Regions from separate parts of the Thermoanaerobacterium sp. R66 genome, predicted to be linked through region 1. Evidence: a T-box and tRNA genes for the amino acid it is inferred to sense, from the RefSeq annotation. Region 1 holds a T-box; the other regions hold tRNA genes.
The links. A T-box is a leader RNA that pairs with one kind of tRNA and senses whether it is charged. The one in region 1 lies ahead of leuS (leucine--tRNA ligase), so its partner is inferred to be a tRNA-Leu.
Positions count from the first base shown of each region.

Region 2: it has a tRNA-Leu gene. The T-box ahead of leuS (leucine--tRNA ligase) is inferred to sense a tRNA for this amino acid. The anticodon was not compared.
Region 3: it has a tRNA-Leu gene. The T-box ahead of leuS (leucine--tRNA ligase) is inferred to sense a tRNA for this amino acid. The anticodon was not compared.
Region 4: it has a tRNA-Leu gene. The T-box ahead of leuS (leucine--tRNA ligase) is inferred to sense a tRNA for this amino acid. The anticodon was not compared.

Region 1 covers NZ_JAEUWW010000001.1:1,654,511-1,662,203, reverse strand. Annotated here, with positions in the region: gene JJQ93_RS08440 (transglycosylase domain-containing protein) at 1-1,419, shown strand, start outside; gene JJQ93_RS08435 (M28 family peptidase) at 1,737-2,930, shown strand; gene JJQ93_RS08430 (ECF transporter S component) at 2,945-3,457, opposite strand; gene JJQ93_RS08425 (YjgB family protein) at 3,646-4,350, shown strand; T-box leader at 4,406-4,599, shown strand; gene leuS (leucine--tRNA ligase) at 4,648-7,092, shown strand; gene tlp (small acid-soluble spore protein Tlp) at 7,115-7,384, opposite strand; gene JJQ93_RS08410 (aldose epimerase family protein) at 7,547-7,693, shown strand, end outside.
Region 2 covers NZ_JAEUWW010000001.1:1,346,218-1,353,910, reverse strand. Annotated here, with positions in the region: gene JJQ93_RS06920 (helix-turn-helix domain-containing protein) at 1-801, shown strand, start outside; gene JJQ93_RS06915 (MFS transporter) at 835-1,278, shown strand; gene JJQ93_RS06910 (MFS transporter) at 1,262-2,155, shown strand; partial or broken gene JJQ93_RS06905 (IS110 family transposase) at 2,385-2,746, shown strand; gene JJQ93_RS06900 (ABC transporter ATP-binding protein) at 3,253-5,064, opposite strand; gene JJQ93_RS06895 (arginase) at 5,302-6,009, shown strand; tRNA gene JJQ93_RS06890 (tRNA-Leu) at 6,120-6,203, opposite strand; gene JJQ93_RS06885 (DUF6385 domain-containing protein) at 6,389-7,042, shown strand; gene JJQ93_RS06880 (TPR domain-containing glycosyltransferase) at 7,087-7,693, shown strand, end outside.
Region 3 covers NZ_JAEUWW010000001.1:914,881-922,573, forward strand. Annotated here, with positions in the region: gene JJQ93_RS04540 (NUDIX hydrolase) at 1-96, opposite strand, end outside; gene JJQ93_RS04545 (DUF3189 family protein) at 335-820, shown strand; gene hflX (GTPase HflX) at 807-2,045, opposite strand; tRNA gene JJQ93_RS04555 (tRNA-Leu) at 2,168-2,254, shown strand; gene JJQ93_RS04560 (hypothetical protein) at 2,398-2,901, opposite strand; gene JJQ93_RS04565 (phosphoadenylyl-sulfate reductase) at 3,076-3,804, opposite strand; gene JJQ93_RS04570 (ABC transporter permease) at 3,832-4,563, opposite strand; gene JJQ93_RS04575 (ABC transporter ATP-binding protein) at 4,532-5,380, opposite strand; gene JJQ93_RS04580 (sulfate adenylyltransferase subunit 1) at 5,398-7,083, opposite strand; gene cysD (sulfate adenylyltransferase subunit CysD) at 7,096-7,693, opposite strand, start outside.
Region 4 covers NZ_JAEUWW010000001.1:488,457-496,149, forward strand. Annotated here, with positions in the region: gene polA (DNA polymerase I) at 1-1,874, shown strand, start outside; gene coaE (dephospho-CoA kinase) at 1,922-2,518, shown strand; gene JJQ93_RS02225 (lytic transglycosylase domain-containing protein) at 2,538-3,092, shown strand; gene JJQ93_RS02230 (DUF441 domain-containing protein) at 3,133-3,582, shown strand; gene JJQ93_RS02235 (nicotinate phosphoribosyltransferase) at 3,601-4,635, shown strand; tRNA gene JJQ93_RS02240 (tRNA-Leu) at 4,754-4,838, shown strand; gene JJQ93_RS02245 (AEC family transporter) at 4,888-5,808, opposite strand; cyclic di-AMP (ydaO/yuaA leader) riboswitch at 5,997-6,127, shown strand; gene JJQ93_RS02250 (C40 family peptidase) at 6,131-6,826, shown strand; gene typA (translational GTPase TypA) at 6,974-7,693, shown strand, end outside.

The DNA of each region.
Region 1 (7,693 bases):
ACAAATGACTTTAAGTATGTCACAAGAGGTATAAGCTTTGCTGACTCAAAGAGACAGCCAGGGTCATCTATAAAGCCTTTGACCGTTTATGGACCTGCATTACAAAGCGGGCTTACTGCTGCTACAGTTGTAGATGACGTTCCTACCACATTTACGCTTCCTGGTGCAAAACCTTATACACCTCACAACTATGAAAGCAATTATTACCATGGGTTAGTTACATTAAGGGAAGCAATTACAGATTCGTTGAATGTGCCTGCTGTTCAGGTTGTCAATAAGATAGGCATAAATGTCTCCGCAAGTTACGGAAAAAAATTTGGCCTTGACATAACTAAAAACGATATGTACCTTCCAGCATTGGCATTAGGTGGTTTAAGTCAAGGCATTACGCCTATACAAGAAGCGGCTGCTTATGGAGCAATAGCCAATAAAGGCATGTATATAAGCCCTATTACTTTTACAAAGATTACAGACTCTACAGGGAAAGTATTGGTAGACAATAAACCTGAAGAACATGTGGTGCTAAGTGAGCAAAATGCTTATATATTGAGAAGCATGATGATGGATGTTGTAGACCATGGGACAGGTACTGCTGCGAAGCTTTCAAATATGGATGTAGCAGGTAAGACAGGCACATCTGAGAATTCAGGCAACATTTGGTTTTCAGGTTTCACGCCTTACTACGTTGGCACTGTGTGGATGGGTTATCCATCATCAAATAATCCTGTGAAAAATTACGGTGTGCCGCAGGTAGGCGGTACTTTCCCGGCTCAGATGTGGAGGACTGTCATGGCACAAATACATCAAAATCTTCCACCAACACATTTTACAGATAAACCATCTGGAATAGTATATGAGACGGTCTGCAAAGATTCTGGAGAATTGCCGACTGATTTGTGTAGACAAGATCCGAGAGGGGACAGGACATATACTGAGATGTTTGCTGCAGGCACACAGCCTACAGAGTATTGTACTGTTCACGTATCAGCCCAGATAGATACATTGACAGGGAAACTGGCATCTTCATGGACGCCGCCTTTCCTTGTGAAACAAGAGGTGTTTATCAATCCGCCAGGAAGGACGCCAGAGCAGAATGCGTACGCTGCCGATGGCAAATACGTATTGCCTACACAGTCGGACAGTGGAAGCGATGTATTGCCGGGAAATAATCAGAATGACAACGGAGCACAAACTGGGAATCCATCGACAAATAGTGGCGATACTACTGCTCCGACAAATGGCACGGAACCGGGAAACACGAATACTGAAAATACGGGACAAAACAGTACATCCGGCAATGGCGGGCAAAGCAATAGTAGCGGTACAAATAGCAGTAATGCTAATAGCAGTGGACAAGGAAATTCTACCACGAATCAAAAGGGCATTGGAAATATAATAAACTCTATACTTGGCCACTAAATCATAACCACTATACTTAGTAGTGAATAAATGTGGTATTGGCACATCTATTTTGTGCATGCCATTTTATCTCGTTTATTAGCCATTAAATCACCTTTCCTTTTGTTATATAGTAGCTTGAACAACTCTATAATAACGGAAAGGTGATTTTTTGTATAACTCTTGTCACGCACCTGCATAGTAGGTGTTTTTTTATTTCGCTGGCTTTGGAAGCTCAAGTAATTTCCCTATTGTGAATAATGTATCAACTCATAGGAAAAAATTATTGAAGGAATATTGAAAAGTCTGTAGAAATATATAGTTAGGGGGCGAATACTATGAAAAGTATGGATTACTTAAAAGAGCTTTCGAGGTTTGAACACCGTGGTTCAGCCACAAAGAATGAAAGAAGGGCAGCAGACTACATCGCAGAAAAGCTTAAAATTTTAGGCTATGATGTGGGTGTACAGGAATTTAAAACGACACGAGACAATCTTTACATTTTGCCTCTTCAGTTTGGTATCCTTCTTTTCATTATGGGATCGGCATCGCTTGTATACGATAAATTTTTAAATGTCGTGGAGTTTTTAATTTCCATTATTGCAGTATTTTTGCTGGTTTTAGAGCTAAGCGGCAGGTCTTTTGAAACAAGCATAATGCCTAAACACAGATCTAAAAACGTATTCACAAAATTCGAAAAAAACGACAAAAAGAAGATAATTATATCTGCCCACATTGATACTCAAAAAGGCAGCCTGATGTTTAGTCCCAAAATTGTTGGCAGATTAAAAATGATTTTTAACGTTGGCTATGTGGGATTTGCTTTGATACCATTAGGTATCGCATTTAAAGTGATGAACATTTCTTTTGTATCAAACGTTTTATTGGGGTTAGGCATACTTATAACATTTGCAATGGTCGTGTTTTTGCTTATATGCCAGTTAGGTGGAAAGTACACAAACGGCGCTAATGACAATGGTTCTGGTGTATCTTTGGCATTAGCAATTGCAGATCACTATGCAAATAACATGGATAAATTTCCGGACGACGTGCAACTAATTTTCCTCTTTACAGGCAGCGAGGAGACTGGCGAAAGGGGAATGAAATATTTCTTAAAAAAATATAGAAAGTTGTTAAGTGGTGATACACAGTTTGTAATACTGGATAATCTTGGGGCAGGAAAGTTGACATACCTTGAAGGAGAAGGTATGTTAATATACAGGAAAGCAGGCAAAATGCTTTTAGATGTTGTAGATCTTATGGCAAAAGAGTATCCAAAAAATACGGTTCAGAGAAGGAAAAACTTGCTTTTGCCCACAGATGCACTGCCTGTCTTAGCAAGTGGATTCGACGCTATAGCGTTTTTATCCATGGATGAAGACGGATCTATAAAAAATTATCATTGGTTTACAGATACTATAGAAAACGTTGATTCAAAGCTTTTAAGGTATGAAGAAAGCTTTTTGATAGAATATGTTTTAAGGGTTTCAAATAAGATGACCAATTTAAAAAATGTTGAAGCAATTGAGTAGGAGTAGGTATGTACCTACTCCTTTGATTTATTGAAATAACCTGTCAAGATGAATATTAAAAAGATGGATAGTATTCCACCGATTATAGCAGTAGCTAACTGCGGGAATGTAAAGGCTGCTGCAATTTTTTGCGGTACTTTTACGCCAAACATTACGAGAATGTACTTTACGGAAGCTGCCAGCCATAAAAACTTTACAACTGCCCCTGTTATCATGCCTATGATGTTGTTTTTAATAGCCGAGAAAAGCACTACGTACAGTGCATTGCCAATCATTATAAATGGTATAAGCATTGGAAATCCCATAAGTCCTACTAAAAAAGCGATGATTGGCGTCAAAAGCCCTATTGTGATGCCAGACCAGACACTTACAAAGTAAGCCGATACAATAAGCATCGCATTTACGATTGAGCCTGTTACAAGCTGTGGCATCTTGATAAATTGTACGATTATAGTCAATGCCAGTAAAATAGCTGTTCTTGTTATAAATTTTGCGTCAAATTTTTTGGGTGATGTGCCATTTACCATAATATCACCTCCAACATCAATCTATTTAACTATATTTTAACACTATAGTGTAATGTTGTTAAGCAATTATCAAAAAAGTATTAAAAACATTAATTATGTATTAAATCTCCCTTAAAGCCATTGACGAAAGGCATTGCATAAGGTTATCATTTGTGTGGGGGAATAAATAAAAAATTGGAGGATTGATTATGAAAAAATACATCTTATTGATAACACTTGTTGTTGCTGTATCGATTTTTGCCGGATACCTGCTTTACAATAATTCTAATACAGCACAAAGAAGAAACCAACAATCGCAAAGCCAAAAAACTGCAACAAATGATAATTCAACTTCTGATAATAATGCAAAAGATGAAAATAAGAGCAGCAATGATAATAATAATGGCAATAGTGATAAACGAGATCAGAATCCTGTTGTAGACAATCGCAACGTTGGTTTGTTAAATCAGATAGTAAGCCTTGCTAAAGAAGGTAAAGTAATAAACTGCGATTTTGTCACAGGTAAAACTACTATAGATGACATAGAAAAGGTGTATGGAAACCCTGACAAGCAAGAGTATATTTCATCTGCAAAGGGAACTTATACGACTTTTACAAAGAAGGATCTTGTATTTGGATTTAATAAAGGAATGCAGGTTTTTGAGACAAGGTCATTTGATCCTAGATTACAAGCCATTTCAAGAAGCGATATTGAAAATGTATTGGGAAAAGCCTTGTATAAAGCCACTATAAGCGGCACTACAAGCCAAACTGTTTTAGGATATACGATGAATTCTGACTACAAGCTTGAATTTGTCATATCAGATACGACAAATCTTGTTGACCATGTAAATGTGCTGTATCCTGCGGCAACAGTTAATTCTATGGCAGACGATCCAGGTCGCCAATGGTGATTTATCATATTGCATTTTAAGAGCATTTGTAATAAAATATTGATAAATATATATTGATAATGCAATGATGTGGAGTAGTAGGCTAAGACTTTTTCAGAGAGCCTTATGACGGTGGGAAAAGGCATTGTGTTAGCTGAACTCGCCATTGAGCATGCATATTAAAAGTATGCACGGTTGTACCGTTATATGAAACAAGTGGGCTTGCGTCAAAAAGAGTGGTACCACGGAAGCGTAGCTTTCGTCTCTTTGTGATGTAAAGCCTTTTTTATGCAAAAAAATATTAATAGGAGTGAGAAGATGGCTTATTCAAGGGATATTGATAAAAAATGGCAAAAGAAGTGGGAGGATACAAAACTATACAAGTTTAACCCGGAAAACATTGATAAAAAGCTGTACTGTCTTGAGATGTTTTCGTATCCGTCAGGTGCTAAGCTTCACGCAGGGCATTGGTATAACTACGGGCCTGCTGATTCATGGGCAAGGATGAAAAGGATGCAGGGCTATGAAGTTTTTCATCCAATGGGTTTTGATGCGTTTGGATTGCCAGCAGAAAACTATGCCATAAAGACAGGCATACATCCACAGGATTCTACCCTTCAAAACATAAAGACTATGGAAAGACAGTTAAGAGAGATGGGTGCCACATTTGATTGGGATTATGAGGTTATAACCTGTTTGCCTGATTACTACAAGTGGACACAATGGGTATTCTTACAACTGTACAAGAAAGGTTTGGCTTATAGGAAAAAGGCTCCTGTCAATTGGTGTCCAAGCTGCAAGACAGTCCTCGCAAATGAGCAAGTTGTAGAAGGCACTTGTGAAAGATGTGGCTCTGAAGTCACTAAAAAAGATTTGACACAATGGTTTTTGAAAATAACTGATTATGCAGAAGAACTTTTAGATAAGCTTGATGAGCTGGATTGGCCTGAGAAGACGAAGATGATGCAGAGAAACTGGATAGGAAAATCTGATGGTGCTGAGATAGAGTTTAAAGTCGATGGCAAAGACATATCGTTTAAAGTTTTTACGACAAGGGCTGACACGCTATACGGTGTTACATACGTGGTTTTAGCTCCAGAAAATGAGATAGTAGATCTCATAACGACAGATGAGCATAGAAGAAATGTAGAAGAATATAAAGAATACGCCAGAAAACAAAGCGAGATAGAGAGGCTTTCAACGGAAAAAGAGAAGACAGGCGTATTTACAGGAGCGTACGCTATTCACCCTATTACAGGTGAGAAAGTGCCTATATGGATATCCGATTACGTTCTTGCTACATATGGGACAGGCTGTGTCATGGCAGTACCTGCCCATGACGAGAGAGATTATGCATTTGCTAAGAAGTACGACTTGCCAATAAAGAGAGTCATCAAGGGAAATGATGGCGTAGACGACTCACTGCCATTTGTTGAATACGGTATTCTTGTAGACAGCGGTGATTTTACAGGAAGTAAATCAGAAGATGCAAGGATAGAAATAGTGAAGATGCTTGAGAAAGAAGGCAAAGGAGCACTTAAGGTAAATTACAGGCTTAGGGATTGGCTTGTATCAAGGCAAAGGTATTGGGGTGCACCTATACCAATAATACACTGTGAGAAATGCGGACTGGTGCCCGTGCCTGAAAAAGATCTTCCGGTTCTTTTGCCATACAATGTGGAGTTTTCACCGGATGGGGAGTCGCCCCTTAAAAAATCTGAGGAGTTTATGAATACTACATGCCCTAAATGCGGTGGCAAAGCATTAAGAGATCCTGATACACTTGATACATTTGTTGATTCATCGTGGTACTTCTTAAGGTATCCTGACAACAAAAACGACAAAGAGCCTTTCAACAAAGAGCTTATTGATAAGATGCTACCAGTTGACAAATATATAGGCGGTGCCGAGCACGCATGCATGCACCTTTTATATGCCAGATTTGTCACTAAGGCATTGAGAGATTTAGGATATCTGGACTTCGATGAACCTTTTAAATCTCTCATACATCAAGGCATAATTTTAGGGCCTGATGGAAACAAGATGAGCAAATCAAGAGGCAATACAATATCACCTGATGAGTACATCAATGAATACGGTTCAGACGTATTTAGGATGTACTTGATGTTTGGCTTTGCCTTTACTGAAGGTGGCCCGTGGAATGATGACGGTATAAAAGCTATGTCCCGCTTCATACAGAGAATTGAAAGGCTTGTAGATAAATTTATAGAAGACAGAGGCAAAGAAGGCAAAGATGAGATTTCAAAAGATGAGAAAGAGCTTAATTATGTGAGAAATTATACCATAAAGAGCGTCACAGAAGATGCTGAAAAGTTTCAGTTTAATACTGCCATAGCAAGGATAATGGAGCTTGTAAATGCTCTTTATAAATACGATGCTGACGTGGAAATTAAAAACACAAAATTGTACGAGGAAACTATTGCAGATCTTGTAAGGCTTCTGGCGCCGTTTGCACCGCATTTTGCAGAAGAGATGTGGGACAGATTGGGATACACCTATTCTGTTTTTAATCAAAAATGGCCAGAGTACGATGATAAAGCTTTAGTAAAAGATGTTGTTGAGATAGCAATACAAGTCAACGGTAAGGTAAGGGGACGTCTCGAAGTTTCTCCAGACGCGAGTGAGAAGGAAATTCAAGATGCTGCGCTTTCAGCAGAAAGCATAAAACAATACATTGACGGCAAAGAAATAGTTAAAGTCGTAGTTGTAAAAGGTAGGCTTGTGAATATAGTTGTAAAATAGGCAGTGAGAAACTGCCTATTTTTTAATCTTTTTTGTCTACTCCGTTTCCGGCTTCTACTTCGTCTACGATTTCGTCTCTCATGCCATGGATGCTTTCAAGTCTATGGCGATTTTTCTCTTTGATTCTTGCGATTTCTTCTGGAGAAAGTTCTTCAGCGTGCAATTTCAAATAATCTTCAGCTTCTCTGTAATTTTCTATCGTATCGTGAATCATATCCTGCAATTTTCCGACATTATCAGAACGATCATCCGGCTTTGGAGGATTTTTATAACGCCCTTTTCCCTCAGCCATCTCTATCACACTCCTAAAAAGTATTTTTTCAAAATTATTTTTAACTTTTATATTTAATATATGTATTGAAAAAATTAGAAAAGTTTATGGGTATTATAGTATAATAGGTTTTAGACAAAATAATAAAAGAGGTGCTGAAAAATGTATAAAGTGGAAAAATATATGGACAAATTTGAAACATACAAGCTTTATGATTTGAAAAATAATTCCTTTTTTGAAGTTGTGCCAGAGCGGGGAGGAGTTATAACGAAATTTGTATATAATGGAAAAGAGATTTTATACCTTGACAAAGAAACACTGTACGATGCG
Region 2 (7,693 bases), 310 kb from region 1:
TATGCAGAAGCAATATTTTACTTTGATAAAGCCATGAGTTTTGCTGATGAAATAAACGATAAAAGCATAAGAAATAAAGCGATTTATAACATTTCATTATGTTATAAACACATTGGCAAATATGATGATGCAATAGAATATGCTGAGAAATTTCTTAAAGATTGTAACAAATCAGATGAACTTATTAACTATATTTATGCAAGTTCTATAAAAGCCAATTGCTTTAGAACGATGGGCTTTCTTGAAAAATCTTTAGACGTATATAAAAATTTACTAAACGGTGTTAATGATGAAGATTCAATAGCAGGATTTATTTACAGCAATATTGGCGAAATTTACGCAGATCTAAATGATTATGAAAAGTCTTTAGAGTATCTTGATAAAGCAGAGAAGATAAGGCGCAGCAAAGATGAAAAATCATTGTCCCATACACTTATTGAAAAAGCCAACGTGTTATTTAAAATAGGGGACACCAAAGAATCTATAAGTCTCATGGAAGAAGGCATTTCGATAGCTAATAAAAACAATGACATAGAATACATCATAATGGGAAATTACAGATTGGCTGATATTTATAAGCAATTAAACGATAGAGAAAAAGAAATAAACACATACAACAAAATATTGGAAGTTGTCAAAAATATAAACAGCGTAAAAGAATTGTTAAAAGTTCACATAAAGCTATCAAAATTGTATTTAGAAGATGATAATGTAGACAAGTGTAGAAATCATTTGAGTGAGGCTGATAAAATTGCAGGATCAATGAGACTGTATTCGAATATTTTTATAAAGCCTCGTTGACTTTATGGTATTATAAGAAAAGAGGTAATATCATTGTTAAATTCAAAGATAAAAATAAATAAGCAATTTGTCTTCGTTTGGTTTGCTGAATTAATATCTATTCTCGGAAGTGGCTTAACAGACTTTGGACTAAGTGTATGGATATATGAGAAAACAGGCAAAGCTACGCCATTGGCTATTTCTATACTTTTTTCAGTATTGCCTGCAATATTTCTTTCGCAGATTGCAGGTTTTGTTGCTGATAAGTTTAATACAAAAAAAGTAGTTATATTCTTTAATACAGGAGCTGCTATTGTGTCTTTCGCTTTTATTTTCCTTTTAAGAAATAACTATTTTAACTTATTTATTACTTACATCATTATTTTGTTGATTGCAGCATTTAATCTGTTTGAGAGTGCTGCTGTCCAATCATCAATTGTGTACATTGTAGACAAAGAAAATCTGAAAACAGCAAAATGGCATGAATCAAGTAAGTGATTCATTAAATAACTTATTGACACCTGTAATTGCAGGCATTCTATATACATTTATAGGATTACAAGGAATCATTATAATTGATCTGGTGACATACGTCATCTCCATGGCTATCTGGATGTTCTTCCCTGCAAGAATATTTAATAAGGAATTTGAAAATGAAAAAGTGAGAGAAAACAGATGGAGCTGGAATCAATTTATTAATAATTTGAATGATGGTTTTAAGTTTATTTTTGCAAGAAAGGGGCTTACATTATTGGTATTTCTCTTTGCAATTGCTAATTTTCTGGATAATCTTGCTGTTGTACTCATTACTCCTTTAATGCTTTCAATTGGAAACAGCACTCAGTTAGGTATTGTTCAGACATTTGGCGGAATTGGCATGTTTATTGGTAGTTTCATTGCTACATTACATAAAAGCGATGCTTCCTACACAAAAACGATAAAGAGTTGTATTCTTAGTGCGTCAGTTTTCTTACTTTTAATAGGAATTAGGGCATCGTTTATTACCGTATCGCTTTGCAGAATGCTATTTTTGCTATTTATTCCGATTTCAAATGTGGCTGCTGGGACACTTTGGCAGTTAAAAACGCCTAAGGAACTGCAAGGACGTGTTTATACAGCAAGATCCATGATTATTCGTTGCATTATGCCTGTGGCATATCTTATTGTAGGTCCTATTACAGATGTTGGATTCAAAAACATTCTTACTGTAGACAATAGATTCATTGATTTTATTAAGAATCTATTAGGTGTAAGTGTGCTGAATTATCGATTGGTATTTATTCTATCCGGAATCACATTGTTTATTGTTATATACTCATTTTTTAAAAATAAATCTCTATCGGATATAGACAAATTGCCAGATTATGCAAAATAAACATTATGCTTTGACAGCATCACGATAGACAGTAATAATCGTGGTATAATTAGAGTGTACAGCACAGAGAGTGGGGACTATTTGAGATTCAAATTCGTAAAATAAACTGATGGGGCTTTCTTTTTGTATAACCACCTTTCCATAACAAAATGTTCAAAAGGACGTATAGTAAAATAAGGGAATATAAAGGAACCGCGCCGTAAAATCTTCATTTATGAGGTGAAAAGTGATGGATAGATTATACGAGAGTTGTTGGGGGATTGATGTACACACCAAAAAATGATTGCTTTAAATGTGGCAATGATGAGGAAATCCGTGAGTACGGAACAACAACAGCAGAATTAAGAGAACTCACTGCATGGCTACTTAATGAAAGGTGTGAAATGATAGCCATGGACAGCACTGCTTCTTATTGGAAACCATTATACAATATATTCGAGCTTTTCGGATTAGGTGCTATAGTAATAAATGCAAGAGACATGAAGGCTGTTCCTAGACGGAAGACAGATGTAAAAGACGCAGAATGGATTGCAGATCTTTTTCAGCATGGTTCTCAAGTATAGCTATGTTCATGATAGGGAACAAAGAAAATGCGCGACAACTCGCTATGGAGGTTTTAAAGTTGTACAAATACTTATTAATTTTTATCGGCACAATGATAATAATTTTTGTCGCAGATTTTATTTTTAGATTAATTTTTCATAAAGATATTCGAGATATAAGCAAAAGCTGGAAATATATTTTGTATTATTCTTTAATTTTATGTATTTTGTTTTTTATGGCTTATTGGATGTTTCCTAATGTGTTTTCTTAAAATGAGTATAATGCCTGCTTCAAATCAGAAATATGCTAACGAAACATGCTAACATTTTGCTAACGCAATAAATAAAACTACTTAAAAAATAAAATGTTCAATCTTAATCAGCGGGTCTGGGGTTCGAGTCCCTAATGGCGCACTAATATTTAAGTCAATCAAAGGGTATCGAGATTTTATCGATACCCTTTTTGTATGCGAAATCACTTTTTAAATAAAAACACACTAAAAAACAAAAAAGTTTTTGAAAGATATTAATGGCGCAGAGTTTAAAATCAAAGCGTCATTCTTTCATTCTAAACTGGGTGTTATACAAATCTTTGTAGACGCCTCCTTTTTTTAAAAGTTCTTCATGGCTTCCTTTTTCAACTATTTCACCATTTACTACAACAAATATTATGTCTGCAGCAATTATTGTGGATAGACGATGGGCAATTACTAAGCTGGTTCTGGACTTTAAAAGAGGTTCTAATGCTTTTTGTATATAAAACTCAGAATTGGAGTCGAGTGCTGATGTAGCTTCATCAAATATTATAATCTTGGGATTTTTTAGTAATGTCCTTGCAATGGATATGCGTTGTTTTTCACCGCCAGACAATTTTATACCTCTATCGCCTACAATTGTATCGTATCCGTTAGGAAGAGATTCGATAAAATCGTGAATATATGCTGCTTTACACGCATTTATTATTTCCTCATCTGTGGCATCTTGGCGTGCAAAAAGTAGATTTTCTTTTATAGTTGTATTAAAAAGGTACGTATCTTGTGTAACCATTCCTATATGGTTTCTTAGAGAAGTAAGTGAGACATCTCTTATATCTACTCCATCTAAAAAAATTTTTCCCATTTTCACATCATAAAGTCTGGGAAGAAGATAAGTAATGGTAGTTTTCCCAGCTCCGCTTGGTCCAACTAAAGCTGCCATTTGACCAGGCTTTATTTCAAAGTTGATATCTTTAAGAGTATCGTGCAGACCATCATAAGAAAAATAAACATGATCGAATTTGATATCACCTTTTACGTTATTAACAACGATGGAATTTTCCTTTTCATAAATCTCGCTTTTTAAATCTAAATATTGAAAAATTCGTTCAAACAATGCCAATGATCTAATAATATCCACGTGTATATTTGAAAATGTGTTTACTGGGCCATATAGCCTTGATATCAGTGATACAAACATGACTATTCCGCCTATTGTAATACTGTTATACTTTATGAGTATTATCCCTCCAACCAAATATATAAGCATCGGCCCTATTGCGATAAAAGTTTGTATTGTCATAAAAAACCATCTGCCAATGATCGTTTCCCTTATTTGAAGTTGTGTCACTTCATTATTTACTTTTTCAAATTCTTTATATTTTTCTTTTTCTTTTGTAAAGAGCTTAATAAGGAACATACCGCTTATATTTAGAGTTTCAGTTATTATGTTTGTCAATTCAGCAAGTTTTGATTGGGTTTTAAGTGCTATTTCCCAGCGTCTTTTGCCAACCTTTCTTGTAGGTATTACAAACAAAGGCAATGTCAGAAGGCTGACGATGGCAAGCATCCAATTTGTGTAGAACAAAGTTGCTGCAGTTGTTAGAAATACAAATATACCAGACAAAAGCTGAATAAACGTATTTGAAAATACACTTTCTATTCCACCAATGTCGTTATTGATTCTGGAAGTTATTTCACCTGTTTTTGCATTAGAAAAAAAGCTTATAGACATGTGCTCTAAATGATTGTACATGATGGATCTTAGGTCTCTGATTATGCTTTTTGAGACAATGCTGTTTAAATATGATTGTCCAACAGCAATAATATTAAGCAATAATGTCGTTGCAAACGACAAAAGAATATATACAACCAAAAGCGTCAAGTTTTTCTTTGGCAGTGCAATATCTATTATGTTTTTAGTTAGTATAGATGGAATTACGCCTAATATGGAAGTAAAAATAACAGTCATAAACAATACTATCATTAGCTTCCAATATGGCAAAAAATACTTTAGTATGCGTAAAATAAGTGATTTCGTGATATGAGGCTTTTCATCAGTCTCTCTGTAAAATCTCTTGCCACGATATCCCATTGATTGCATTTGAATCATTCTTTCGTTAAAAGAAATTACGAATAAATTATATCAAAACTATAGTCAATGTGTCAAAAATGTTTTTTTATTAGGGCAGTCATAAAACACGTCAATATTCTATGGCAAGAGGTACTTATTGTATGCAAGCATAAAGAAGATGAACTCACTTATTCTGTTCATTGTGATATAATAATGGATGGGATTTGAAAAATAGAGAGAAACCACTATTCTAAGCATTTTAGGTGATGAAGGGATATGGTTCGCAGTCTATTAAGTATAGATTGGGATTATTTTATTCCTTTAAAAAAAGAGTGGTTGAATTCTTACACTGAGACACAAAGAAATATAGAGTGGATATGGTATAAAAGGCATTTAGAAAGCTATTTGAGAGGTATTGACATAGAAAAATCAGTGTCCATATCTTATAGATTGGATGATTTTTGGGATAAGATAAGGGAACATTTTATCTTTGCAAAAGACATTGAAGTGTACGTGTCTGAGTCTCACATGTTGTCATATCATATAGCTATAAATAATAAATGTGAAGAAGTGTACTCTTTAGATACGCATGCTGATTTAGGATATGGAGGAATTAGTTCGGTAAACTTTAAGTTGAATTGTGCTAATTGGATGGGTAAACTGTTAAGTGAAGGTCGGATAAAAAAGGCTCATATAGTGTACAGCCATCATACGACTGAAAAGCCAGAAGACTTTAAAGATTTTAATAAACTTTTTCCGGTCAGGTATTACAATGATATTGATGAATTGCCTAAGGGTATATATACAGCAGCTATACATATATGCAGATCGGGTGCATGGACACCACCTTGGCTTGACGATGAGTTTTTTAAGCTTGTAAATAACCTAAACCTGCCATATAAAGTGGTTAAACTTTATAAAAGGAAATGGGACATTGAAAAAACGCAACTTTCAGACCTACTTTATTATCTCAACTTTTCATAAAAGATCCGTGGATAGTATGTATTGATATTCTTAAAAGTAAAAGGCGTTAACCTAAAAGTAGGTCAGCGCCTTTTTTTCTATGTAAATTTCTATTACAGCCTATATGTTTTTGGTGCGGATGAAGGGATTTGAACCCCCACGTCAAAGACACTAGATCCTAAGTCTAGCGCGTCTGCCAATTCCGCCACATCCGCACATAAATCTTTAAGTCAAAAACCTTAACAATGGTATTATAATTAATATTCATTAAAATGTCAATAGCAGATAAGGCTTAGAAAGTACAATTCTATATACAAGTTTTTCTATACATATTATAATATATATTTTTTGTAACAAAAGAGCTATATCTCCATAATATATAAAAAGAGGGGGGATATAGATGCCTAACAATATAGTTTTTAATCCAGTGGCGGAACAACTAAAAACTTTGGTTCATGGAATGCAAGGCACCACACCAACGCCTCTATTGTTAGATTCGACGACAGGAAAGCTTTTGTCAACTGTTGATGGCTCTGTGACTGTAGCAGGTACAGTAACGGCACAAGGAACTTTAACGGTTACTGCATCAAATCTTGATATAAGACCGCTAAGTGGTGCAACTGATTCTGTGACTATTAGCAGTGGTACGGTCACAGTTGCTGGAACAGTGACTGTAACTGCGTCATCATTAGATATAAGACCTCTTACTGCTTCAACTGATTCATTTACACTTGGAAGCAGGACATTCTTAGAAGACTCCACAAGCATTGCAGGTGTAACTGGAACAGGTGTTGTTCTAATGGAGAATACAGGCAACAAATCCATGTACTCTTATTATATAACGAATACAGGCACTAATACCATTTCCATTAAACTCCAGATAAGTCCTACTACTACTGACACCTATTTTGTTGACGACATCAATAGTATTAGTCTGGCAGGCGGATCTATTACAGTCTTGACTGCTGTAAAATTTATGCAGTATACAAGATTGTATTACGACACGGGCGGTGCCGCAGCTACTGCAGAATTTTATTACAACGCTCAGGTTTAACGATGGGGCTTTATGCCCCATATATTTTCGAAAGGAGGATTCAAATGTTAAGCCTGTGCATGATCGTAAAAAATGAAGAGGACAATCTTGAAAGATGCCTTAAAAGCGTTTACGACGTAGTCGATGAAATTATAATCGTGGATACTGGCAGTACTGATAAAACTGTTGACATAGCGAAAAAATTCGGTGCAACAGTATTTTACTATAAATGGAATAATGACTTTAGTGCAGCCAGAAATTTTTCATTAGATAAGGCAAAAGGCGATTGGATTTTGCTGATGGATGCTGACGACGAGCTTGATGAAGCTGGTAAAAAAATGATAAAGGCGCTTTTGAAAGACGATAAAATTGATGCATATTTGTTTGAAACCATAAGCTATGTAGGAGATGAAGAAGGATCAGATGCTCTTTCCAACTTAAATGTAAGGATCATTAAGAATAAAGCTGAGTACAGATTTATTGGGTCCATTCATGAACAGATATTGATTTCAATATTAAATCATGGTGGAAATGTAGCAGAAGTTCCGATAAAAGTTTATCACTACGGCTATTTGCACAAAAATATCAAAGAAAAAGATAAAAGAAACAGGAACATGTCTATACTGAAAAAAGAGCTAAAAAGAGATCCAGACAATCCCTTTCACAATTTCA
Region 3 (7,693 bases), 740 kb from region 1:
GCCTTTAGGCAATACCCACTCATTTTTTTCATTCTTTAGGAGAAATACCTCATCTCCCCTAAATACAACTCCACCAGAGCATTCTCTTATTAACATATATAAGCCCCCTAAGCTTTTTATATTTATTGTGATTTAATCACAATATTTGCTTATTATATAATATTCTTTATAAACTCTTAAATTCCTTCTAAAATTTTATTTTTAATTTTATTTTATTATTTCCACAATAAAAGAAAATTATGTATAAATTTATCTTCGTTTCTAAAAATGGTTAAAAGTCTTAGAATAATTAATATAGATTCAATCAAAAATATATTTGAAAGGAGCGATTTGAATGCATATTATATACCACTGTTACGGAGGAACTCATACATCGGTTATAGCTTCTTACATCCATATTGGGATGCTGCCAACAGATAAAATTCCTTCAAAATCAGAAATTGAAGGAATTCCTATGTTTGACAGATTAAATGGTCAAAATGATACAGGTCATATAGTCTTAATAGGTACAGATGAATATGGCAACAACGTATATTCTTTAGGCGTAAAAAACGGAAAAAAACTCGTGGAGCCAGCTTTAAAAGATCTATATTATCATTTATTCAATACAAATGATGGTTTGCTTATTATTGATACATCATCTGCTACAAACTGGATAATGAAAATAGGTGGTTTCACGTCCATAGCTTTGAAAATGCCTGTAATAGGAAGACCTCTTGTATCATATGGAGTGACAAAAGCATACAAAAACATAGTTCAGATTGTAAAAAATGTAAAAGCACAAGAAAGTGCTGAATATAACGCTATCAAGAGACAATAAAATCTTTCAACACATTTCTCTCCATCGCACTTACTTGTGCTTTTATCTTGATTCCTTTTTCATCATACTCCTCTTTTAAAATTTTAGAGTTTTTCTTCAAAAACAAGTATTCATTACTATTTGCGTAAGAGAAATAGAAATCTAAAATAAACAAATCACTGTATGCAAATCTGTCAACCGCCTTTAACAATTCATCAATCCCAATTCTTTCTTTAGCAGAAATATATACACTATCACCTTTGTTTTCAGGCACCTTGTCCAAAAGATCGGATTTGTTGTAAACATTTATCTTAGGCTTATTAATGACATCAAGAGCTTTAAGAACACCCTCAACTACACCGATTTTATGCATTACATCTTTCGCAGATATATCTATAACATGAAGTAAGACATCTGCATATTTTAGCTCCTCCAATGTAGACTTAAAAGCTTCCACTAAATCATGTGGCAACTTTCTTATAAATCCAACTGTATCAATCAAAACAATTTCTCGCCCAGATGGCAAAACAAGTTTCCTTGCTGTTGGATCAAGCGTAGCAAAAAGCTTATCTTCAGCATAGACAGAAGCATTTGTAAGTACATTCATCAATGTAGATTTGCCAGCATTTGTGTATCCTATTATGGCTACAACAGGAACTTCATTTTTTCTCCTTCTCCCTCTTAAAAGCTCTCTGTGTCTTCTTAAATCATCTATTTTTGCTTCGATCGCTCTTATTCGCTCCTTAATATGTCGCCTATCTGTCTCAAGTTTTGTCTCACCGGGACCTCTTGTCCCTATACCACCACCTAACCTCGATAAATCATTTCCGATTCCTTGAAGTCTCGGCAATCTGTACTTCAACTGAGCAAGTTCAACTTGAAGTATGCCCTCTGCCGACTTTGCTCTTTTCGCAAAAATGTCTAGAATAAGACCTGTCCTATCGATTACTTTCTTATTCACAACATCTTCGATATTTTTAATCTGGATACCCGTAAGCTCATCATTAACAATTATCATGCTAACATCATTATTTTCAATGAATTCTTTTAATTCCATAAGCTTGCCTTTACCTATATAACTTGTCCTATCTATGTTCGTTCTTGATTGTGTCATTACACCTACAACTTCTGCACCGGCTGTCTCTGCCAGCTCTTTTAATTCGTCCATGCTTTCATTATCATCATCATTTATAATTACTCCCACTAATACTGCCTTTTCCTTGCTATCATTCATTTCATTGCCCATAAAATTCACTCCACACATGTATTCGATACATATATATTATCCCGTCTTAACAAAATAATCAACATTTTTAAATTAGGTATTGAAATTTTAGTTTTTATATGATAATATATCTAATGTGACGTGCCGAAGTGGTGAAACTGGCAGACGCGCTGGACTCAAAATCCAGTGGTAGCGATACCGTGTGGGTTCGAGTCCCACCTTCGGCACCAAAGATAAGCCAATAATTTTATTTTATTAAGATAAAAAAAGTCTTTATATAATAACAAAGAAATTTAAAGGTTGCTGTTTTACGCATCATAAAAGAGCAGGATGTAGGGATCCTGCTTTTTTAATTTTGCTATATTATTATTCATTAGTTTTTTCTAGCAAGTTGAAGATTAGCTGTACCATTATACTTAGTATCAAGTACATATATATCAAGGATGTATTTTTCTTTCGATATATCCTTTTTAATTACTTTGGGTTCAGTAGTAGTGCTGGAAATCTCAAGGTAATATGAAAGATAATTTAAATCAGGATTATATCCATAAACAACAACAAGAGTTTCATATTGCTGAAATTGATAAACCCATACCAAATCTCTTTGCTTTATTGATGCTACTGATCCTCCAAAGTATTTTCCATCTCTAAACAAATCTAAATAAATATTTTCTCCATCTTGTCCGAGAAAACCTGAAAAATGCTTGTTTGTCTTTTGCACTTTGATACTATAATTGGGTTTATTTGAGTATTTATCTCTTAAGAATTCTTCAGAATTTACTGTTTTTGCAAAAAAATATTTGCCTACAATTATTGATAACACGATAGCTACTACTAATAAACCAATTAGTCTAATAAAATTTTTATTCTTTTTCAAAGCATCACCTCCCTTACCACTTGCATTTATATTATACATATTTTCTATAAAAGTATAGAAATTCCTTCTAAAATTTTTATCAAACGTATAGAATTTTTGCATATAACATCAAAAAAACTCGTTCAAGTTTATGCATCTAAAATGCATAGTTTAAACGAGTTTTTTGATGTTTGCTTATTCAACAGTTTTATTTTGAATGTGAAGTCCACATTCTTTTTTATCTGGATCTTCCCACCACCATCTTCCGCTTCTAACGTCTTCTCCAGGCTTTACAGCCCTTGTACAAGGCTGACATCCAATGCTTCTGAAGCCTTTATCATAAAGGCTGTTGTAAGGGATATTTTCTTTTTTTATATATTCCCAAACCATATCTTCAGTCCAAAATGCAATGGGATTTATCTTATATATAGAATGAATGTAGTCCCACTCAAATATATTTATATTCTCACGAGTTACAGATTGTTCTCTTCTTAAGCCACATATCCATCCATCAACCGTAGCAAGAACTCTTTTTAGCGGTTTTACTTTTCTAATTTCACAGCATTTTTTCCTAAGATCAACGCTTTGGTAAAAAAGATTCGGACCATATTTTCTAATCAATGGCTCTAAGTCCTGGCTTTCAGGAGTATACACTTCGTAATTAAAATGATATCTCCTCATTGTTCGTTCCATCAGATCATATGTTGATTGAAAGTGTCTTCCAGTATCGATAAAAAATATCCTTGCCTTACTATCAATCTTCAATAGTATATCTGTTAAAAGCTGATCTTCTATTGAAAGACTTGATGCTAATACAACACGAGATGCACCAATTTTATCATAAATATACTTTATAATCTCAAAAGGACTTTTATCTTTATATTCATTGTTTAATAATTCAAGATCTAATTTATCTATGCTCATTATATCTCACCTCATAATATAAAAATTTTACATCAAACCCCATCTACACCTTATTGATTTTTCTATTCTTCCAAATACGAATTTATCTATGATTAAACCTAAAATTAAAATTACAAGCATTACAGCAACAACCTGGCTTATATCAGATGTCTCTTTTCCTTTCGAAAGAATCTGTCCAAGACCTGTTGCAGATACCAACATCTCACCAGAAATCAAACCTCTCCAAGCAAATGCCCATCCTTCCTTAAGCCCTGACACTATACTTGGAAGCGCGGCAGGAATGATCACATTTGAATATAATTTATATCCTTTAGCCCCCATTGTCTTAGCTGCTTTTAAATAAATCGGATTTACGTTTTTAATCCCTAAATCTACAGCAAGACTAATAGAAAATATAGAACCAATGGCTATTACAAAAATTATTGTACTTTCGTTGTATCCAAACCAAAGAATTGCAAAAGGAACCCATGCAAGATTAGGTAAAGTCTGTAAACCCAATATCAACGAGCTGAAATTTTCTTCAATATATTTAAATCGAATCATTATAAAACCTATGATAGAACCAATAACAACAGATATTAAGTATCCAATTACAAGTCTTCTCATGCTGGATAATATTGCATATATAAGCATTTTAGTTTCGAATAGTCTAATGATTAGAAGAAAAACAGAGATTGGAGAAGGTACAATACTTGCATTCCAGATTTTTACGGTTCCTGCATTTATTTTATATGCCGCTTCCCATATTGCTATCAACATTAGATAGAAACAAATCCTTTTCAACACTCCAATCACCGTCATATTCAGCTTTTGCAACTTTCTCTACCTCCTCCCTTAACTCATCCATTATTTTCCTTACATAGTAATTTACGTCCGTACTTTCTGGTTTTCTTGGCCTAGAAAGCTCTATCTTAAATTCTTTTTTAACTTTTCCTGGATTAGTGGACATCACAACGACGCGATCCGCCAATACCACTGCTTCTTCTATATTATGGGTAACAAAGACAATTGTCCTTTTCGTAGCCATCCAGATTCGCTGCAATTCCATCTGTAAGATATTTCTCGTTTGACTGTCAAGGGCTGAAAATGGTTCATCCATCAAAAGCACCTGAGAATCAATGGCTAAAGCTCTTGCAAGTGCAACCCGCTGCCTCATGCCACCAGACAATTGATGAATATATGAATCTTTAAATTTTGTAAGGTGAACCATTTTTAAATATTCCATAGCTTTTCTTTTTCTTTCTTCATTTTTGATGCCTGTCATCTTCATCCCAAACTCTACATTTTCTATAACTGTAAGCCAGGGGAAAAGAGCAGATTCTTGAAACACGACTGCTCTATCAATGCCTGCATCATTTACTACACTACCATTTAAAATAATTCTGCCACATGATGCACTTTCGAGGCCGGCAATTATATTAAGTAGTGTAGACTTTCCACAACCAGAAGGACCAACAAGACATACAAATTCCCCTTTGTTTATTAAAAGATTAACATTATCCAGCACTAAATTTGCTTTTGAATCAAATCCAAAACTTTTTGATATATTTTCAATAACAAGAAACAAATCAAACACCTCTTAAGTTCCCGCTTTTAAACTGCTTTATATACAATCCGCTTATTAGCTATAGGGTCATACCACTTGTTTGCAAAATCAACTAAATCGTATTTTGACTCCTTAAAATCATTTTTAAAATTGATAAAATCATCTTGATTTTTTACCTTTACCAAAAATCCATCACTGCTATATACAGGATAACCTTCATACTTATACTCATTTAAATTGATTAAATCAATCAACTTACCATTCCTTATTAAGGCAGATAGCTCAATATTTAAGTCAATGACATCAAAATTATCAGGGTAATAATATGTGTCTCCATTTACAGGCAAATCATCACCTATTTTATAGGGTTTTCTTTCAACAGCTACTTTTTTTATCTCGTTAGATGGTATTAAATAATAGTATTCATCAAAGCAGGTTATCGGAAGTTCCACATTTCCTTTTACAAATTTATTTGCTACACCTAAAATTTCTAAGCCATTTATAATTCCTCCACCGCTTATATCATAGCCATCTACAATAACAAATCTGCCTGTTACATGATTATTTCTAAATTCATCAAAACAAATTTTATCTTTGGTCTTTATCACAACTTCAGCGACTTCATTAGTATTTACTTCTTTTGCGTTATCATTGGAAAAAAGCGTAGAAGCATCTATTACTCTATTAATTGCGGCTATTTCACATTCTGTTTCTTGTGTAACTAATTTAAGTTTATATCTTTTATTCATTGTCAGCCTTTTTTCGCCCATCCAGAATATATTCGCCTTAAACGTATCTCCTACCAGTGGAGCCTCATCGTCCTTGCGGGTTATAAATTCTCCCCTTTTATAGAAAAACTCATCAAAAAGCGTAATTCCGACTGACATTCCCGCTTCAACTTTTGCCGTTTTGTCTTTTTCTTGCCAGTATTCGATAGATTTTATTTTAGACGTTCTTTTGCTTGGATATATTACTATTTCATCTCCTACATTAAGTACGCCAGATTCTATCCTACCGGCAATAATCCTTCTATTGTCGAATTTATAAACATCTTGTATAGGTAACCTCAGTGGTTTATCGATTATCTCTTTATCCTTTTCAAAAATATCTAAAGCATCTAAGACTGTATCACCTTTATACCACGGCATTTTTTCTGACCTTAAAGCTATATTCTCACCATAAAAAGCGGATACGGGTATATATTTTTGTGGAAAGACATTAATGCTTTTTAGAAAAACATCCATATCGCTTTTTACATCTAAAAATTTTTCTTCCGAATAATCTATTAAGTCCATTTTATTAACCAAAACATAAACCTTTTTTATGCCCAGCAATGATAGGATGTACCCATGCCTTTTTGACTGTTCTCTCACACCTTCATTGGCGTCTATAACAAGTAACGCAGCTTCTGCGTTAGCTGCACCAGATATCATATTTTTTAAAAATTCTACATGTCCCGGTGCATCTATTATTACGTAATCTCTCTTTTTTGTATGAAATTGAATTTGCGTCGTGTCGATGGTTATGCCTTGTTTCTGTTCCTCTTCAAAAGCATCTAATAAATACGCATATTCAAATGGCTTACCAGTTTCTTTTGATATTCTTTTTACTTTTTCAATGGCCCCCTCCGGCAATGACTTTGTGTCGTACAAAAGCCTTCCAATAACTGTGGACTTTCCGTGATCAACGTGGCCTACAACTACTATTCTAAAAATTTCTTTACTTTCAACCATTTTTCTCCTCCTTTACATATAGCCGTCTTTCCTCAGTTTTTGCATTGCATATGCATCTTCTTTGTCCTGTGCTCTTCCAGCCCGTTCATTTATATTTGTGTGCTTTAGTTCCTCAATAATTTCATCAACTGTTGCAGCATTTGAATCTACTTGTCCTGTACATTGTGCACATCCAAGACTTCTGTACCTTTTACCATTCTTTGCAAAATACAAATCCACCACCGGTATGTTTTCCCTCTTTATATATTGCCAAATATCTAATTCAGTCCAGTTTAATATAGGATGTACCCTGATATGATTACCTTTTGGAAAATCCGTCTTAAACTGATCCCAAAGCTCTGGATGCTGGTTTGTGTAATTCCACTCAGACTCTTTATTTCGTTCACTGAAAATCCTTTCTTTTGATCTCGAACCTTCTTCATCCCTTCTCACACCTACAATCAATCCTTCAAATTTATACTTATCTATCACATGCTGCAATGCATCTGTTTTTAGTGCCTTACAGCAAACTAATCTGCCTTTCTCTGGCCCCATGCCATTATTTATAGCATCCCAGTTTGTATAGACGATAAGGTCGAGATTATACTCCTTTGCAATCTTATCTCTAAAT
Region 4 (7,693 bases), 1.2 Mb from region 1:
TTGAGAGAAATGTTCCTATTGATATTGATTTGAATGAATATGTGGTAAAAAATTACGATGTTAATAAGCTTAAAGAGATGTTTGAAAAGTTGGAATTTTCAAGCCTCATTGCAGATTTAAAGGACGATAGTCGTGATGCAAAGGATATTAGAGAATGGCCTGTGAGAGATTTTACATACGTTAAAAATGCTTTGGAAAAGTTTGATGTTTTGTCACTGTATCCGTTCATATATGAGGGAAAGATAAAAGCAGTATCGTTTGCTTGTGGTGATGAATCATTTTTTGTAGAGATTGATGATTATGACAATTTTAAATTGCTTAATAACGAGAAACTTACTTTGATAGGACACGATCTAAAAGATTTTTTGGTGAACATTTCATACTGCGGCATTGAAATTAATTGCAAGATTTACGATACGGCCATAATGACATATCTTTTAAATCCGTCTGAGTCAAATTATGACATAAGTCGGGTATTGAAAAAATACTTGAAAGAGGATTTGCAAAGCATAGATGACATAGTGGGTAAGGGCAGAAATAAAAAGAACTATGACGATATTGACAAAAGGCTTTTAATCGATTATATGTGTTCAATTGCATCAAACTTATCCAAGTTAAAAGATAAGCTCATGTTGTTTATAAGAGAGATGGATATGGAAGATCTTTTAAATAATGTTGAAATTCCGCTTATTGAAGTGTTAAAATCTATGGAGGTATACGGCTTTACTTTAGATAAGGATGTACTTAGAAGTATTTCTAAAGAAATAGATGAAAAGACAGATAAAATTGTAAAAGATATTTACGATGTTGCTGGATACGAATTTAATATTAATTCTACAAAGCAGTTGTCAGAATTTTTGTTTGACAAATTAAATTTGCCAGCAATAAAAAAGACTAAAACAGGGTATTCAACTGATATGGAAGTTCTTGCAGAGCTTATACCATATAGCGAAATAGTAGGAGAAATAATAGAATATAGACAGCTTATGAAGCTTAAATCTACGTACATAGATGGCTTCATTCCTATCATGGATGAAAATAACAGGGTTCATTCTACGTTCAAACAAACTGTTGCTGCGACAGGGAGAATTAGTTCAACAGAGCCTAATTTGCAGAACATACCTGTAAGAGAAGAGTTTGGCAGAAGAATAAGAAAGGCATTTGTATCGAGCCATGAAGATGGGCTTATAATATCTGCTGATTATTCTCAAATTGAGCTTAGGGTTCTTGCACACCTTTCTGAGGACGAAAAACTTATTGAGTCATTTTTGAACAATGAGGATATACATTTGAGGACGGCATCAGAAGTTTTTAAGGTTTCAAAAGAAGAAGTGACAAATGAAATGAGAAGGCGAGCAAAAGCTGTCAATTTTGGTATTGTATATGGTATAAGCGATTACGGCTTGTCTAAAGACTTAAAGATATCGCGAAAAGAAGCGAAAGAATACATAGATAATTATTTTGATAGGTACAAGGGCGTCAAAAATTACATCGACTCAATAGTCAAATTTGCAAAGGAAAATGGGTATGTTACGACAATCTTAAATAGGAGAAGATACATACCGGAAATCAATTCAAAAAATTTTAACCAAAGGTCTTTTGGTGAGAGAATGGCGATGAATACACCTATTCAAGGCAGTGCTGCGGATATAATAAAGATGTCGATGGTTAAAGTGTACAATGAATTAAAGGAAAGAGGATTGAAATCGCGACTCATTCTTCAGGTGCACGATGAGCTTATAATTGACACACATCCTGATGAAGTTGAAATAGTCAAGGAGCTTTTAAAATCGATAATGGAAAATGTCATAAAGTTAAGAGTTCCTTTGGTCGTAGATATAGGGCAAGGGAAAAATTGGTATGATGCAAAATAAAAGTGTCTTTTGGACACTTTTAAATTATATAGATTGGAGGTGCGATGGTGAGGGTAATCGGATTGACAGGCGGAATAGCGTCAGGGAAAAGCACCGTTTCATCCATATTAAAAAGCCTTGGAGCAGTAATAATTGATGCGGATGTAGTTTCAAGAGAGATTATGATAAAGGGTACTGACACATATAATATATTAGTAAGTGTGTTTGGAAGAGAAATTTTGCGAAAAGATGGCGAGATAGACCGGAGAAAACTGGGTAACCTTGTTTTTGCTGATAAAGAAAAATTGAATAAATTAAATGAAATTACGCATCCGGAAATAATAAAAAGGATAAAAGATATAATAGAGGAAGAGAGAAAAAAAGGCAAAGAGAAAGCCATCGTGCTTGATGCAGCATTGTTAATTGAGATGAAGCTTTTTAATATGGTAGATGAAGTATGGCTTGTGGTTGTTGATAAAAAGACACAGATTAGAAGGCTTATGAAAAGAGACAATTTAAGCTATAAAGACGCACTGAACCGTATTAAAAGCCAGATGTCTATAGAGGACAAAATGAAGTACGCAGATTTTATAATTAATAACTGCAAGGATTTTAATGCCATAAAAAGACAAGTTGAGCTGTTGTGGGGGCGCTTTTCAAAATAGAACATCTGGAGGTATTATATTGAAGTTTAAAAAAGTCATATTGGTGATAGTAGCAGCGATTACTGTCTTGACGGTATATGGAGTTAAGACAAATTGGTTTCTAAAGCAATTATATCCTAAAAAATACAGTCAACAGGTGTACTTCTATTCAAATCAGTATGGAGTAGACCCTAATTTGATTTTTGCCATGATAAAGGCAGAAAGCAATTTTAATCCTGACAGCGTTTCAAGCAAAGGGGCTATAGGCCTTATGCAAGTGATACCTGAGACAGGAACTTGGGTTGCTAATTACATAGGCATTAAAAATTTTAGCGTTAATATGCTTTTTAATCCAGATTACAATATAAATATAGGAACATGGTATCTAAAATACCTTTTAAAACAATTTAATAATGATGTCACTTTGGCAGTAGCCGCATATAATGGAGGAAGTGGCAATGTTTCAAATTGGTTAAAGGACAAGAGGTACTCGGAAAATGGCAGCAATCTCAAGAAAGTGCCTTTTTCAGAGACGGATAAGTACATTAAAAAGGTGCTTAAGTATTATAAGATTTACACAAATTTATACAGATAGTTTGAAACATTGCACAACATTATGTTGCGAGGGATCATAAATGGATTTTGGGGTTTTGATTCTATCCATCATGTTGTTTTTCAGCATTATAGGAAAAAACAACAATGTTGCGGCTGCTATTCTAATGCTTCTTTTTATTAAACTTATGAACTTGGAAATAATTAATCAATTTGTATCGAAAAATGGCATGAATCTTGGTATAATAGTATTGACTATGGGAGCCTTGTCACCTCTTGCAATGAGCAAAGTATCAGTTGATGATTTTTTAAATGCTGCAAAAAGCATGGAAGGGGTTATTACAGTTATTGCTGGGATAATTGTAGCTGTATTGGCATCTATAGGCCTTAATGCCATGAAAGTAGATACAAATGGTGTTGTAGGTGTTTTGCTGGGTACTGTGATTGGTGTAAGCTTCTTTAAGGGAGCACCGGTTGGACCAATGATAGCCCTTGGCATTACGACAATCTTACTTAGGATATTTAGATTATAGAGAGGGAGAAGAATACATATGAAAATTATAAAGCATCTTGAAGACTTAAGGGAAGTTAAGGTGAGTAGCGATAGGGAATTTTTTTCTGCCACACATGACGAAATAAAAAATGGCGCGACTACAGACGTTTATTTTCTAAGGACGCAAGATATTTTAAAGCATTTAGGAATAGACGGGAAAGTCGTTACGGCAGAGATATTTGCAAGAAAAAGTGGTGTTTTTGCAGGGTTGCCTGAAGTAAAAAATGTCTTAAAAGATAAAAACATTGAAGTGTGGTCTATAGATGAAGGAGAGACTTTTGAACCAAAAGAGACTGTTATGAGAATCATTGGACCGTACAGCGAGTTTGGTACGTATGAAACTGTGATATTGGGTATGTTGGCAAGTTCATGCGGATGGGCTACTGCAGCAAGAGAGCTTAAAGAAGTTATTCCAGACAAGCCTTTACTTTGTTTTGGTGCAAGACATGTGCATCCTGCAGTGGCTCCTGTCATGGAAAGGGCAGCACTAATAGGTGGCGCTGATGATGCCAGTTGCATATTAGGCGCGAAGCTTTTAGGACGCGAGCCAAAGGGGACAGTACCACATGCGGCTTTTCTGATAGCTGGCGACACTCTTACTATAGCTAAAGCTTACAGTGAGATAACGCCTAAAGATGAGAAAATAACTATTTTAGTAGATACATTTAAAGATGAAATTGAAGAATCATTGAGGGTGGCTGAATTTTTAGGAGATAGGTTGTATGGCATAAGATTGGATACGCCGTCTGAGAGAGGAGGCGTAACGGCAAGTCTTGTGTATGAGCTTAGGCAGAGGCTTAATCAAAAAGGATTTGACAATGTCAAGATCATTGTGTCTGGTGGGCTTACACCAGAAAGGATAAAAGAGCTTGCATTAAGCGGTGCAGATGCATTTGGCGTTGGCAGCTATATATCAGATGCATCTCCTATAGACATGACGATGGATATTAAAGAAGTAGAAGGAGAACCTATTGCAAAAAGAGGCCGAATTCCTGGAAGGATAGAGAATGCAAAATTAAAAAGGATAATATAGACAGGCATGAATTCATATTTGTCTATATAATACTTACTGAATCGCAATTTATGCAAAAAGGTATTGACACAAACAAAAAAACATTATATAATGACTAATGTGCTGACGATATTGTGACGCGGGGGTGGCGGAATAGGCAGACGCGTACGTTTGAGGGGCGTATGGAGTTTTCCGTGCGGGTTCAAGTCCCGCCCTCCGCACCAAAATGAAAATAAATATTTTACATAAAAAAAGCCTTTCAAAAGGCTTTTTTTAATGCCATTTTACCATTATAATTGACATGAATACAATCGCAACAATCGTCGTTGTCGTTATAAAGATCGATGCCAGTTTGGTGTTTAGATTTCTCTCATCAGAATATATGACTGCTACAAGCGCTGTCGGCATGATGGTCCCTAACATTATAGCTTTAATTGTCATCGATGCAGTATTGAAAAACATAGGCAAGACAAAAAACAGTGCTATGCCTGGCGCATATTTTATGGCAAGTCCTTTAACTAGTGATAAAATTTCATCCTTTTCTAAATTAAAATCAAGAAAATACCCTATTACAAACAAAGCTAATGTTGTATTCGGCATCGAAATTTGCTCTGCCAGGTTGACGATTAAACTTGGGAATTTAACACCCATGACATTCAAAAGGAAGGCTATTATATAAGTGTCAAAAGGTACAAAGTACAAGATCTTTTTAAATACTTTTTTCAGATCTAATTTATCACTCTGAGAAAATGCGTATGCAGCGATATATGCGATTCCAAAGACATTAAATGAATTTCCCATGTCAAACATTGCGATGTGCAAAAGACCATTGTTGCCATAGATTTGTTGGACAAACGGGAAAGCAAAAAGACCTATGTTGTATCCGCAGAGAGATATGATCAAAGTACCTTTTGTTTCTCTTTTTAAATTTGCGTTTCTAAAGGCTAAAAAGCCTATAATAAAAGTGATGAAACCAAAAGCAAAGCCTGATAATGTCAAAACGAATAAGTTTGTATTTACTTTTGTAGTCAAGAAAACTTTTGCGATGCTGGCAGGCAATGTTATGTAGATTATAAAACTATTCAGGACTTTTCCTGTTTCCGCAGGTAAAAATTTCATTTTCTTTACTGCGTAACCAAAAAATATTATGATGATGCTTATTGCGATTTTTTGAAGTATGACTATTTGGCTCATTTATATCCTCCTTTTCGTACATCAAGTAAAATTATACTACAATAAGCCGCTTGTTTATAGAGATTGTAACAAATTTATAAATTTTTTATAAAATATATTAAGAGTTTATTAAAAAAATCTTAAAAAATTATTATGAAAACATTGACTTTATTAATCGTTTTTGATAAAATAAAAGAAACTTGTACATATTAGCAATCTTGCCGAATCCTATTTAGGTACGGAGGATTTTTCATGTTTGGGGTTAATCTGCCATATGCAGTAGGGGTACCTTCTATCCCGCACCCGTCAACTAACTCCGGAGGCAAAAGGAAGGAGATTAGCTATGAATAGCAAATTAGGTAAATTTATTTTTGGTGTATCCGTTTTCGGTATGACGATGGTGGGTTCTTCGATGCTTACACATATTTATGCAGCAGATCTGGGAAGTGGCGTTGTCATTGGAAACGGTGTAAATGTCAGAAATGGCGGAAGCTTGTCGTCAAAGGTTATTACACAGTTAAACTATAGCGATGTGGTTACAGTGATTGGACAGGATAATGGCTGGTACAACATAAAGCTTTCAGATGGAACTGTAGGCTGGATATACGGCAAGTACCTTTCATTAAGGTCTTCAAGTACGGTGTCAAGGGGTGATGTTGATAGAAGCATTGCCTCGAGGCTTATTGACTTTGGAAAAGAGTTTTTAGGAACGAGGTATGTTTACGGTGGTGAATCTCCATCGGGTTTTGATTGTTCCGGTTTTACTCAATACGTCTTTAAAAGCGTCGGAATTACTTTGCCGAGGGTAGCTGATGATCAAGCTACAGTAGGTACGTACGTTGACAAAGCTAATTTGCAGCCTGGAGATTTGGTGTTTTTTAAGACATTAGGGAGCAGCATAATAAACCATGCTGGGATATACATAGGAAATGGACAGTTTATGCACGCTTCATCTGGTGCTGGAAAAGTCATGATAAGCTCTTTGTATGAAGACTACTACAGCGCTCATTATGCTACAGCCAGAAGAGTTATACAGTAAATATGCATAAAGACAAAAAGGCACTTTCATGTGTCTTTTTTTGATGCATTTTTAGGTGATATTTATAGTTTGTTGACTATTTAAGCATATTAATATATCATTATATATTGTATAAAATTTGCATTTGTATGGAAGGAGTTAACCTAAATGGGGTTTGTAAGGGACGATATAAGGAATGTAGCTATAATAGCGCATGTTGATCATGGGAAAACAACTTTAGTAGATGGAATGCTTAAGCAAAGTGGCATTTTTAGACAGAATGAGAAAGTCGAAGAAAGAGTAATGGATTCAAATGAATTGGAAAGAGAAAGAGGAATAACTATTCTTTCGAAGAATACTGCCATAAGGTACAATGGTGTAAAGATAAACATAGTCGATACGCCTGGACATGCTGATTTTGGCGGCGAGGTAGAACGGGTACTAAAAATGGTTGATGGTGTATTATTGCTTGTAGATGCTTTCGAAGGACCAATGCCTCAGACCAGATTTGTATTAAGCAAGGCTTTAGAGCTTAATTTAAAACCTATAGTAGTTGTGAACAAAATCGATAGACCTGATGCAAGGCCAGAGGAAGTCATCGATGAAGTCCTTGATCTTTTTATTGAATTGGGTGCTGATGATGATCAGATTGATTTTCCTGTAGTATATGCTTCTGCCAGAGAAGGCATTGCTAAGTTAAGTTTAAAGGATGAATCAGTAGATTTGCGTCCTCTTTTTGATACTATCTTAAAAGAGATTCCGGCGCCAGAAGGTAATATAGATGATCCACTGCAGCTTATTGTTACCACACTTGACTATGATGATTACATTGGAAGAATCGCCATTGGAAAAGTGGTTAGAGGTAAAATCGTATCAGGTGAAAATGTG